Regions from separate parts of the Leptolyngbya sp. NIES-2104 genome, predicted to be linked through region 1. Evidence: predicted binding sites of a transcription regulator. Region 1 holds the regulator's gene; each other region holds the start of a gene.
The links. The regulator NtcA, encoded in region 1, controls nitrogen genes in cyanobacteria. The targets are predictions, from matches to a motif close to TTTGTANNNNNNNNTACAAA.
Positions count from the first base shown of each region.

Region 1 (3,212 bases):
CGCCCTGGATCAAATCCCAAAATCACTGGCTGTTCCGCCATGATGCGCCTCTACTCTCAAAAAAGTTCGTTAACTGGATGCTCTTAAAATCACTTGCCCGTTCTGCACCGCCACTAATTCTATTTTTAGAGGTCCTGCTGTGTAAGTCACTTGTGATGCGACCGCCCTAATCTCGATCGCAGTCGGATAACGTCGCAACTGTTCAATAAAAGGTCCAAGCGTTAACAGCTTCTCGATTTCGATGTTGTCGTTTAAAACCCCAGCGACACGAGCGCGGGAATTAGAAGCCGCGAACAAGTCCTGAATCGATTTCTGAAAGTCCTGAGACGAGAGTTTCGACGGATCAATCGTTTGCGATGCGATCGTATCTCCTTCGAGAAATACCACCCGATTCGGAACCGCATTGACATAAACAAACACCGCGCTATTTTCGCCCTTCACATAGTTGGCGCGGGCTTGCACACGAACCAGATAATCCTGACCGTCACTAATCTGCCGAATCAAGCCTTCCACTTCTGCGATCGGAATTTGGACAACTTGATCATTTCGCCCCGGTTGTAGCGATTGAATTGCCGCCCGATTCGCATACTGTAACAGTTGATCAACCGCTGCTCTTGCGCCTCCGGGTTCGACCACACGCACAACCGCAGAAGATAAGACTTGTGTGCGATAGATCGCTAAATCACCGCTCCGAACCAGTTGCACATCTCGCCCGAATTGCTGGAGCGCCTCAGTCAGCGCGGCACGTTGTGATTCCAATCGTTTCAGATTTTCTCCACGTTCTGCAATCACGCGATCGCGTTCACTAATTTCGCGATCGCGCTGTTCGATCACTCGTGTCCGCTCTGCAATTTCTTCATCTCGCGCTGCAATCTGGGTCTTCACCTGATCGCGCTGTTCAATCAATTTGTCTTGTTCGGATTGCAGTTGAGCGATTTCAGTCCGCAGCTTCTCAGCTTGACCCGAAACCGTCTCTAATTGACGACGAGTTGCATCGCGCTGAGCTTCCGTCGTTCGCAGTTGAGCATTGGTTTCCCGTTGCCGATCAATCGAGGTCTGCAAATTGGCATTAATTCGTTTGAGCTGTTCTTCGACTTGAGCACGTTCCGATCGCGCTTCTGTCAGTTGCTTCTCGACCTGAGCTTTCTGGGCATCAGTCGCTTTCAAATCAGCCGACACTTTTTCTAAATCGCGTCCTCGATCGCGCAATTCCGACTGAATCCGTCCGAAGTTCAGCAGCATTTCCCGGAAGGTCTTACTCGCCAGCAGCAACACGCCCAGCGTCGAAGCAGAAATTAGCGTTCCGGTTAAGATCGTGACGACGACAGCGGTTTGCTTAGGGCGGAGATTGAACAAACTGAGGCGGGCTTTTCCCACACGGGTTCCTAAACGATCGCCAATTGTCGCGATCGCTCCCCCCAACACCAGCACCACCAGAATTAAAATCAGCCCGACATCGGACATACTACTCCCAAGTCATCCCCCACCCAAAACGGTCTGAGGCAATTCTAGACCCGCCTTTCATTATGCCTGTTCCCTCTAAACTTCGGGCGCGTCCTTCAGGAAAGAATTTTAAGCGAATTAGGTGAATTGTTGACTCAGCGTTACAGGATTGTGAACGGTGATCTTTTTCTTGTGAATCGAAATCATTTTGTCTTGCCGCAAATCACCCAATAATCGAGTAACCGTTACACGAGTTGATCCGATCGCTTCTGCGATCGCTTGATGCGACAGTTTCAAATCGATCATGATTCCTTCTTGCGTCGGCACACCAAAATCACGACACAGAATCAAAAGAAAACTCACCAGGCGTGATCCCATGTCTCGGTGTGCCAAGGTTTCAATCATCATCTCGGTCTGAAGAATCCGCGATGATAAGCCTTTGAGCATTAACATCGAAAGTTCTGGGTTTTCTTTCAGAGCTTTTTCGACTTGTTCGATCGGCACTGAAAGCAATTCAACCGGGGTAAATGCGACCGCGTGATAAAAGCGATCGGCACGCTGTCCGGTAATCAGCGATAACACCCCGAACACGCTATTTTCTCTTAACAGCGCTACTGTAATTTCTTCGCCTGCTTCGTAGACCCGTGAGAGTTTGACCGCACCCTTAACGAGAAAATAGACTCGTTCCGCTGGATCACCCGGAAAAAAGATTGTCTTACCGCGTTCAAACGTCTCAATAACAGGAGGATACGCACCTCCCCCGATCTGACGAAACATTGTTGCGAGCGGTCTATCCTTGGTCACTACCATTTCTTTCCTTATCGTATCGAGTGAAACTGGAGCAGTTTACCGAGTCAGTAACGCGATGTGCACTTTGTGAACAATCGATGACTTTAGACCACTAAAACTGAGTCCTCAAATGGTTTTTGTACACTGCGCTACATTTTTGCTCTGATTTTGAAAATCTCCGTAAATTTTCTGAGTTCAGGTGCGCTATTTTCAGTAATATTGAGGTCTTCTTTTTGAGAACTGCAATAATTTCCACACATCATACCGTGAAAGCCACCAGGATGTAGACGCAACCCTTAAGGAATTGTTAATTCTCCTAAGTAAGAAAGTCAGCATTTTCAACCATGCCCAGATTTGAAGACCAGCTAGAAAAAATAGAAGTGATCGACCGCGCCACTTGGCGAAATTGGCTGCAACAAAATCATGAAACTGCGATCGGAATTTGGCTAATTTACTACAAAGTGAAAAGCAGTAAGCCGAGCGTCCGATATCCTGAAGCTGTAAAGGAAGCGCTTTGTTTTGGCTGGATCGACAGTAAGGCGAAATCGCTCGATGACGATCGCTATATGCAGATTTTTACACCTCGAAAACCCAAAAGTGTTTGGTCAAAATTGAACAAGCAATACATCGACGAATTAATCGAACAGGGCTTAATGACCGAAGCGGGGAGTAAAAAAATTGAAGCGGCAAAACTCGATGGATCTTGGACTTCTTTAGATGCGATCGAGGCGCTAATCTTACCGCCAGATTTGATCGAAGCGTTGGGAAAAAATGCGATCGTACAACAAAATTTCGAGGCGTTCAGCAACTCGACAAAGAAAGTGATTCTCTATTGGATCGAGAGCGCGAAACGATCTGAGACACGACAGAACCGAATCGAAAAGACGATCATCGCTGTTGCTCAGAATCGATCGCCCCTCGATCGAACTCCTTAAGAGGACGTTTGAAAAGTTCTTGTTTGTCGCAACGTCCCGCCCTGA
Region 1 is NZ_BBWW01000001.1:2,289,761-2,292,972, forward strand. It holds gene NIES2104_RS10545 (pre-16S rRNA-processing nuclease YqgF) at 1-41, opposite strand, end outside; gene NIES2104_RS10550 (DUF3084 domain-containing protein) at 70-1,464, opposite strand; gene ntcA (global nitrogen regulator NtcA) at 1,582-2,253, opposite strand; gene NIES2104_RS10560 (YdeI family protein) at 2,577-3,167, shown strand.

Region 2 (3,212 bases), 660 kb from region 1:
ACTCGCCGCTTTTTGAAATTCATGTACAGGCGGCATGTTTTCGCGGATCAGCAGAATATTACGCCTGAACTGATCGAGCAAAAATGGAAAACGACAAAGAAAAAAGGAGCGCGATTTGCTTCAGCCGCCTTCGTGACGGGGGGATTGGATCGAGTGCGATCGCGTCAAGATTGGTTTAACTGGTTTCAGCCACTCCCAGTGCCCGTAATGATGGTAATTGGTGAACAGATGCCACCGAAATCGCGTCAGGAAATTGAAGTGTTAGCGCATTTTTCTGGGGTGCAGGTGTATCGGATGCCCGGATCGCTCGGATTGCATGAGGAATATCCAGAGCAGTTGGCAGCGGGAATTTTAGGATTTCTGGAAAAATATCGATCGAGAAAACGCAGGTTCTAAGAAAAATGGGAGCCAGACTTGCATCTTGCCCCCATCGTCTCGTCAGAAAAGAACATCTATATCTTAGGTTTGACAAAAACGATCGATTGTCGCCATACGATCGTTGCTTGGTCATAGTGATCCATGATGCAGATACAATGAGGGTCTTGCCAGCGGACTTTCCCAGTGAGCAAATCACCTGTGGAAAGCTTCATCTCGATTTCTTTTTCATCGCGAATAATCGTCTGAATTTGACGAGTACTTGGCAATCCGGTATCTAGTTCAATACTCATTGGGGGAAGTCCTCGATCGAAACCGTTCTAACCTACTAGAGTGCCTCAATTCCCCAAAATTCACACACTTCTGTAACTGTTCATCATGACGATCGAATTCACAAAGTATCACGGACTGGGCAACGACTTTATTTTGATCGATAATCGCGACTCAACTGAGCCAAAACTCTCACCTGAAGAGGCAGTGGACTGGTGCGATCGACATTTCGGGATCGGGGCGGATGGCGTGATTTTTGCGCTTCCGGGTCAAGATGGAACCGATTACACAATGCGAATTTTTAACTCTGATGGGTCAGAGCCGGAAATGTGCGGCAATGGAATTCGTTGCTTGGGTCGATTTATTGCGGATTTGGAAGTTGCGGATACTGGACGATCAAAAGAACAGTATCGGATTCATACCCTTGCGGGTGTGATGGTTCCGAAGTTTGAATCGAACGGACAAGTCACGGTCGATATGGGTGAACCTCGGTTATTGGCTGGAGAAATTCCAACGACGTTAGCGGCTCCAGATCAGAAAGTAATCAATCTGCCACTTGAAGTCGCAGGACAAACTTGGAATGTGACGTGTGTCAGTATGGGCAACCCGCACTGCATTACGTTTGTTGACAGTGTTGCAGCGATCGAGCTTGAAAAAATTGGACCGTTGTTCGAGAATCACACCGTTTTCCCACAGCGAACCAATACCGAATTTATTGAAATTGTGCGATCGGACTACCTGAAAATGCGAGTTTGGGAGCGAGGAGCCGGGATCACGCTTGCTTGCGGAACGGGAGCTTGTGCGTCGTTGGTCGCAGGAGTGCTAAATCAGAAATGCGATCGACGAGCCACGATCGAATTACCCGGCGGCTGTCTCCAAATCGAATGGGCAACCGATAACAGAATCTATATGACCGGAAGTGCGGATAAAGTCTTCGCTGGGAGTCGAGACTAATCTTGGGCGAGAATCAGACAGGTTTCAAAAAGCGTCTGATTCTCGGTGCATCTTTCCCTAGTCGTTGTCCCAGCATTCCTGGCACATCAAATCGCCAATGCGATCGCGCAGCAGGAAATCATATCGCTCTAATTCGGTTTCAAAGCGCATCCATTCACGGGCTGGGATGTGCTTGCATAACGTATAAATCGGCTGTTGTCGGCTGACAAGTCCGCTGTCAATGAGATGTCGTACTTCGTCTTGAATCATGCCAAGCGAGTACTGTGCAGTCTGAAGCATGGGTCTACCTTCCTGAGAAATCTGGGAATCGAAGATATCAACCTAATTAACAAATTAAGAAGTCCAAAGCCTTTCGCCGTCTGTCTCCTCCAAACAGCGTAACTTTGTAGTGAGATATACTGAATTCTTCTTATTTTCTACCTCATTTCTGAGCTAAAAATTTAAGATGTATTGCCAAAGTCAACAACCCCTAACATTCAACCTCACTGCAAATTGTAGTGAATTTAGCAAAATTTTGTTGTCTTCCCTAAGTTTGACAGATGAAGGTCCGGAACAAGCATTAGAGAATCAAATTGCTTTGATTGGTAAGAATGATGACCGACGCTGAACAAGTTCGATCGCGAAATCGATCGCGGCTTTCATACTGGTTGCATCAGCAATTCCCTTTCCAGCGATGTCGAATGCGGTTCCATGATCCGGAGAAGTCCGCACGAAGGGAAGCCCGATCGAGGTATTCACAGCGCGATCGAACGCCATCAATTTTACCGGAATTAATCCCTGATCGTGATACAGCGCTAGATAAGCATCATGAGCCGAACCACGACCGGAACCAAACCAGGCTTGACCTGGTTTAACCCACATCGTATCAGGTGGCAATAACCCATCCAATTGAACGTGAGGAAATTGTTTTCTCATCGATTCCAGCCAGGGAGACAACCAATCGATTTCTTCGCGTCCGAGTTGTCCCTGTTCGCCGCTGTGGGGATTCAGTCCTGCGATCGCAATTCGCGGCTGATCGATTCCAAACGCCTCCTCAAGGCATTCGATGAGTAATTCCAACTTCTGAGTCAGTCCGTCAAAGGTGAGCGCTTCTGGAACTTGCTTGAGTGGAATGTGGGTTGTTGCCAAGAGTGCGCGTAATGTCCAGTCGGTGTGAGGCGATCGAGCAACAAACATCATGCCAAAGCGATCGATTCCAGCTTTTTCGGCTAAGAGTTCGGTTTGTCCTGGATAAATGTGACCTGCGGCTTTCCAAGCAGATTTTGCGATCGGAGCCGTGACAATTCCATCAAATTCGCCTGCTAATGTGCGATCGATTGCCGTTTCTAAATATCGAAAACTCGCTTCACCGCTGATTGCACTTTCCTTGCTGAGCGTGATTTCTCCAGGAAGATCGAGATCTAGAACGTTCAGATCGTTTGGATTTGCAAGATTTGAATCGGAGCGGAGGCGATCGTAGAGTTCGTTCAAATAAGCGCGATTTCCAGCGATCGTAATATCAGTAGTTGGGCGATCAAATAACGCTTTGAGAATGACCTCTGCACCGATTCCGGCAGGATCACCCATTGAAATGATTAAACGAGTCATGATGTGAAGAGAGGGTGACTGAACTG
Region 2 is NZ_BBWW01000001.1:2,947,116-2,950,327, forward strand. It holds gene NIES2104_RS13770 (alpha/beta fold hydrolase) at 1-396, shown strand, start outside; gene NIES2104_RS13775 (hypothetical protein) at 453-668, opposite strand; gene dapF (diaminopimelate epimerase) at 754-1,599, shown strand; gene NIES2104_RS13785 (DUF4327 family protein) at 1,657-1,878, opposite strand; gene pdxA (4-hydroxythreonine-4-phosphate dehydrogenase PdxA) at 2,167-3,186, opposite strand.
Region 2: NIES2104_RS13785 (DUF4327 family protein) is a predicted target of NtcA. The motif match lies at 1,982-2,001, and genes of this name have one in related genera.

Region 3 (3,212 bases), 2.4 Mb from region 1:
CAATCACTACTTTCTCAATGTGTTTCAGCCATTGCAACCGATACACAGCAAACATCAACCCGTAGAAACACAACTCAAGCTGAAGTGTCCAGTACACATCATCGACATGAGGAACTTTGAAAAATCCATGCAGCATCGTGAAATTGACCAATCCTTCGATCTGTGTCACTTGCAGCGTCGGAATTTGAGCGATCGCGACCACGATACTCGTCAGCGCGATCGCAACCCAGTACGCCGGATACAACCTTGCTGCCCGTCCCACAATAAAATCTAATCCGCGCTTTGTCCGCTCCAGCGACATCAGAATCACAAAGCCGCTAATCATGAAAAATAATTCCACCCCATGCCGCCCGATCGCGAAGTAAAACCAGAGCGCTGAGGAATGCTGAAATAACGTAGCGTACTGGCTAGTGTAGTGAAACAGAACGACGCTAAATGCTGCAATTCCGCGCAAAACATCTAATTCGAGGAATCGATTTGAGGAAGACTTTACAGGTGAATTCACGGGGATGGGAATAGAAACTTCAGCGCTAGTCTGCCCAAGTTTCTATTCCAGATTGGGCAGTGATTACGCCTGTTTCTGATGCGTGACTTCAACCACGGTGTGAACATTCCCACGCGGCGTGTAGTCGGCTTTCACCGTGACTTCTAACGGATTACAAGCTTCGACCATATCATCGAGAATTTGGTTTGCGGCTTCTTCGTGGGAAATGTAGCGATCGCGATAACTATTGATATAGAGCTTAATCGCCTTCAACTCCACCACCCGTTGATCAGGCACATAGTTGACATAGATCGTGCCGAAATCGGGATAGCCAGAAAACGGACACTTGCACGTAAACTCTGGCAGCGTAATCGAAATCGTGTACCGTCTTCCGGGTCTAGGATTGGGAAATGTGATGAGCTTGCCTTCTTCGATCAGGCGTTCCCCGTACTTCACTTCCGGGTGTTCTTGCGCTTGTGTCATATTGAATTGAGAGAAAATAACCTGATCGATCTTAGCAATCGGATTTACACGGATGCACGATTGAAACAACTGATTTTTTAGCGATTCTCTCAGCAATCCCCGAATCTCCAGCTTTTATTGAAAATTTTTCTGCAAAAAACTTGACTAAAAGTGCGTTGATTGCTTCAATTGCAGCTATTCTGAGGCATCACCATTTCGAGCTTTTTCGGATTACTTTTACAGCTATGAACCCCATGACGCAAAAAACGCCACCTCGATCGGTTAACTTGCCTCCTACATCGGTTGCACACGCTCCTGCTGTCCCCATCTCGGTGTATCGCGAAGTCGTTGCAGAACTTCAGGCAACCAAAACCGCAATGGAGTCAATCAAAACTGAAAATCAGAAGTTGGCTCAACAAAATCAACAATTGCGTCAAGAGATCGAAAAAACGGTACAAGCCGCCCTCCAACTTCGCAAATTCTCGAACGCGATTCAGCCTTCTACGGCTCCGTCTGCTCCTCGTGTGGATTTGACGATCGAAGAGCCAACCTTTCACATTCCAGTAATGCCGCCTCGGATGCTTGCTGAACCCGTCGCTGAACCGCTCCCGCCCCATTTGGAACTGAAGCCACTTGAACCGATCGAAGAAAAGCTAATCATCGAACAAGACAGCAAACCCCGTCGCAAAATCAAGCCAGAAAAAGAGTCTTACATCGAATTAAACGGCTGGATGCTGGCGGTTGTGATTGGCTTAATTGTTATCAGTGCCTTTGGTGCAGGCTTCTTGTTGGTGCGTCCGTTGTTAGCTCCTTCCTCCAAGTAACGTCTTGATTCGTAACACTCAAATTACGAATTGCTACTGAGAATTCCGATTTTTCGCGGGTCGTGCGAAACTCGAAGATCAGCACTGCGATCGGGTAAACTGGCTATCGATCGTATTCGTTGTTACAAAATCTTTTTTGTGAACAATGATAGATAGTGTCATGCCCGAACGATAGAAATTAGGATTAAGGAGTGTAAGCGCTTGAAAAAGGTTGAAGCGATTGTTCGCCCATTTAAACTCGATGAAGTCAAAATTGCATTAGTCAACGCTGGAATTGTCGGAATGACGGTTTCTGAAGTCCGAGGGTTTGGACGGCAGAAAGGTCAAACTGAGCGCTACCGGGGATCTGAATACACGGTTGAGTTTTTACAAAAGCTCAAAATCGAAATCGTGGTCGAAGATGATCAGGTGGATATGGTGGTTGATAAAATCATCGTTGCCGCTCGAACGGGAGAAATTGGAGACGGTAAGATCTTCATTACTCCAGTGGATCAAGTGGTTCGGATTCGGACGGGTGAGAAGAACTTTGAAGCGGTTTAGCGACACTAATTTTTAACTGATTCAAACGATGAGAGGCAGCCCGGTTTGGATTGCCTCTTTTTGTTGATTGTAAATTTGATGATTTCTCGCGCTCCGTTGTTTGTCCGCCCCGAATTCCATTCCGGGGCGGGTTAGCAACGAAGTGAGAAGACTAATCAAACTGACTTACTGCACAGGTCTTAATCGCGTTAATTTCAGCTTAAAAGGTCCGCCTGCGGTTTCTCCAAACGCTTTCACCCGAACGATGTAATTTCCAGTTCGCGCAATTCGAGTAAACAGTAACGAATTTGTCGTGCCATCCGGTCCATCATCGTTCTCTGCCACGGTTGATCCATTCGTCGTCATCAACATCACGATCGAATCAAAACTATCCGAGGACAAATCGATCGCAATTTGATCCCCCGCCTGCAATTGCACAAGATAATCCCGCGCAAAATTGCCCTGTCCGGTGGGAATATCCGCATCCGATAAGCGATCGTTGACTTCTCTGCCTGGTGTCAGCGGAATCGGGGCATACGGTCGATTTGGTGTTTGGGCAATTGCGCTCGTCGAAACTGAAATCGCAACGGGAACCGCCCAAAGCCAAGACATCCATCGTTTCATGTTCACTTCTCACTTCCATCTATTGCGCTTGATTGAGAACTTGCTCTAATGCGGCGAGTTCAACATCTCCAGAGAATACACGACCATTCATCACAAAAAACGGCGTTCCATTGATTCCCAGTTTTTCCGCGAGTTGCAAATCTTGAGTGATAGCGGCTTCGGCGGATGCAGAATTGCGATCGCGATCGAACCGCCCTACATCTAGTTTCAAGCTTTTCGCCAAACTCGCATACAACGGCTCTCCTAATTCTTTCTGCTGTGCGAACAGTCCATCATGAAATTCCCAGAATTTCCCTTGC
Region 3 is NZ_BBWW01000001.1:4,683,278-4,686,489, reverse strand. It holds gene NIES2104_RS22560 (acyltransferase) at 1-505, opposite strand, end outside; gene queF (preQ(1) synthase) at 569-967, opposite strand; gene NIES2104_RS22550 (hypothetical protein) at 1,201-1,770, shown strand; gene NIES2104_RS22545 (P-II family nitrogen regulator) at 1,972-2,310, shown strand; gene NIES2104_RS22540 (peptidase) at 2,476-2,901, opposite strand; gene NIES2104_RS22535 (DsbA family protein) at 2,933-3,212, opposite strand, start outside.
Region 3: NIES2104_RS22545 (P-II family nitrogen regulator) is a predicted target of NtcA. The motif match lies at 1,880-1,899, and genes of this name have one in related genera.

Region 4 (3,212 bases), 400 kb from region 1:
GATCGAGAATGGGCGATCGAGAACAATATTTGCGGATTTGCAGGCTATCCCTTAATTGCCAGCAATCGCGTTTTAGGCGTATTGGCAATGTTTAGCTGTCATGCTCTAGAACCCGCTTTTTTGGAAGTGTTACAAACGCTGTGCACGATTGTCACGATTTCATTAGATACCGCGATTAAGTATCACCAACAATCCGCTTCATCGCCGCACCCTCGATTTGATGAATTGGTATTGTCGGATCAGCTTGCGACGATTCTAAGTCAAGCACGATTTACGCTAGTGGGAACTGAGAAGCAGTTTGAACCTGCGATCGTTTATGGCTTCCTGAAAGTTGCGGAAGTGTTGTCTAAGATGAATTGTTCCTATGGTCGATTAGTGTATGGAAATGACTTTGTTTCGCTTGATGGAATCGTGCCGTTAACCAACGAGATTGATGAACTCAAACGACTTTGCGATCGCATGTTTCCCAACGCGCTGCAAATTGAACCGAGTCCCGATCGCAACATGATCCAAGTTCTGCTTAAAATCCCGACGGTTGAATCGTCAGTCTTATCAGAACGAGAGATTGAAATTTTGAGACTGCTGACTCAGGGATTTCGCGATCGAGACATCGCGGATCAATTGATTATTAGCGAAAGTACGGTTAAATTTCACTTGAACAATGTCATGAGCAAACTCAAGTCTCGAACACGGTATCAAGCAATTTATCAATCGATCGTTCAAGGATGGATCTAAGCACAAAAAGGAACGTCCGATCGCTGATAAGCAGCATACCAATCCACAGTTCGCGCTAATCCTTCTTCTAGAGAAACCTTGGGCTGCCAGTTCAGTTTAGACATTGAATCGGCAATGTTCGCGACTCTGACCTGTTCCATCGGTCGATCAGGCAATGCTCCAAACAAAGGCTGAATCCTGGGATTAATCATCCGATTCAAACGCTGCACAATTTCAGCGATCGAAGTTAACGTTCCAGAACCAAGTTCAAACACCCCATCTTCTGGCGAACGTGCCGCAGCAATCAATCCATCCACCACATCATCGACATAAATCCAATCAATCAATCGCTGACCGCTCGATAGTTGGGGAGCTTCTCCATTGAGCAACGCCTGCGTCACATGGGGAATCAGCTTCTTAAAGTTCATTTGTCCTGGACCATACACCATATAAATTCGCGCTCTGACGATCGGCAACTGATATAGCTGCTGAAACATCTGAGCGTAGATCGTACTTGACCATTTCGCCGCTGCATATGGGGAAGACGCGATCGGCATTTCACCTTCATTCGGTTCTTCGAGTGATCCCGCCAAAACAATCCGCCCGCCCACTTCAGCCATCAGCGTGAGCAAGTTAACCGTACTCACTAAGTTTCCTTGTAACGTCGATCGTACCGCTTCTAAACTTCGAGATGCCGAAGAATCCGCCGCCAAGTGAAAAAGCAAATCAGGCTTCACCCTTGTCACAATTCGCCGCATGTCATCGAAGCTAGTGACATCTGCCTGCATCCATCGGATTGAACCATTCGACTCTTGTGGAAATCGCGACACTCCAAACACTTCTGCTTGATGCTGTCGAAGTCGCTGACAAAGAGGACGACCAATAAAACCACTTGCCCCAGTCACTAAAATCCTTGTGCCTGAGAGAGAACGAGGTAGAGCACACATAAAAAAACCTAGAAATTCTTTTGCAGAGAAAGACAGTCCGAGGAACTCTGTACAGTGTCCAAGAGTACAGCAGTAGAATCTGACGCATCCGTAGTTTATTCGCAACGATTGTTCGATCGCATCAATCAATCGATAGAGGTAAAAGGCACTAATTTCCGTCAGTCTGTGACCTGATTAATTGCAATGCCTTGGTATTGACCACTACAATAAACGGCGACCCTTACCCTTTACGCTGTCATTGGTATTACGGATCTTCCTATGCAAACTCATTATCCGGTGATTATTGTTGGCGGTGGGCAATCGGGCTTATCGATGAGCTATTGCCTGAAAGAAAAAGCGATCGAGCATCTCATTTTCGAGAAGCATACGATCGCTCATGCCTGGAAAGAAAAACGCTGGGATACCTTCTGCTTGGTCACTCCAAACTGGCAATGTCAGCTTCCGGGCTACCCGTATAACGGTGTTGATCCTCACGGATTTATGCAAAAAGACGCGATCGTGGACTATGTCAAAAGCTATGCCGCTTCTTTTGATCCCCCGATTCGCGAAGGAGTCGAAGTTCTAAAAGTCCGACAGCACGACGATCGCTTTGAACTGACCACCTCGATCGGAGTGTTTACAGCCGATCAAGTGGTGATTGCTGCGGGAAGCTATCATCTACCAAAAATTCCAAGCCTGCGAGAGCGCTTTCCTGACACGATTCAACAATTACACGCTTCAGAATACAGAAATCCTCAATCTTTGCCGAACCATGTCTTAGTCATTGGAACTGGGCAATCAGGCTGTCAAATTGCAGAAGACTTACACTTAGCTGGGAAAACTGTGCATTTATCTGTGGGAAGTGCGCCCCGGACTCCGAGACGGTATCGCGGTAAAGATGTGGTCGATTGGTTGGATCAGATGGGCTATTATGATTTGTCGATCGACGATCATCCCCAAAAAGAAACGGTCAGAAGCAAAGCAAATCACTATGTCACAGGTCGCGATGGCGGACGAGAAATTGATCTGCGACATTTTGCCCTCGAAGGAATGCACTTGTATGGCAGATTAAAGACCGTGAACGGAACCACGATCGAGTTTGAAACCAATCTTAAACAGAATCTCGATCGCGCTGATGCCGTCTCTGAGAGCATTAAGAAAACGATCGATACCTTCATCGAAAAGAATCAAATCGAAGCCTCGATCGAGCCGTCGTATCATCCGGTGTGGGAGCCTGTAGAAGAATCAGGAATGCTCGATTGTCAGAACATCGAAGCGATCATTTGGTGTACGGGTTATCGATCGGATTTTCGCTGGATTGAAGTTCCGGTATTTGATGGTAAAGGCTATCCCGGACACGAACGCGGGGTCACTCCGATTTGGGGATTTTACTTTCTTGGGTTACCCTGGCTGTACACCTGGGGATCTGGGCGATTTTCTGGAATTGCGAGAGATGCACAGTATCTAGCAGATTACATTGCTGCAAGAAAGAGAGTCTCTCAAGATAGTGCTTGGAGCGTGGTGAATGAATTTTTGCTTGGATCATAAAAGCACAGAGAACTTCAAATCCGC
Region 4 is NZ_BBWW01000001.1:2,687,652-2,690,863, reverse strand. It holds gene NIES2104_RS12530 (LuxR C-terminal-related transcriptional regulator) at 1-735, shown strand, start outside; gene NIES2104_RS12525 (NAD(P)-dependent oxidoreductase) at 732-1,661, opposite strand; gene NIES2104_RS12520 (MSMEG_0569 family flavin-dependent oxidoreductase) at 1,920-3,188, shown strand.
Region 4: NIES2104_RS12520 (MSMEG_0569 family flavin-dependent oxidoreductase) is a predicted target of NtcA. The motif match lies at 1,850-1,869, and genes of this name have one in related genera.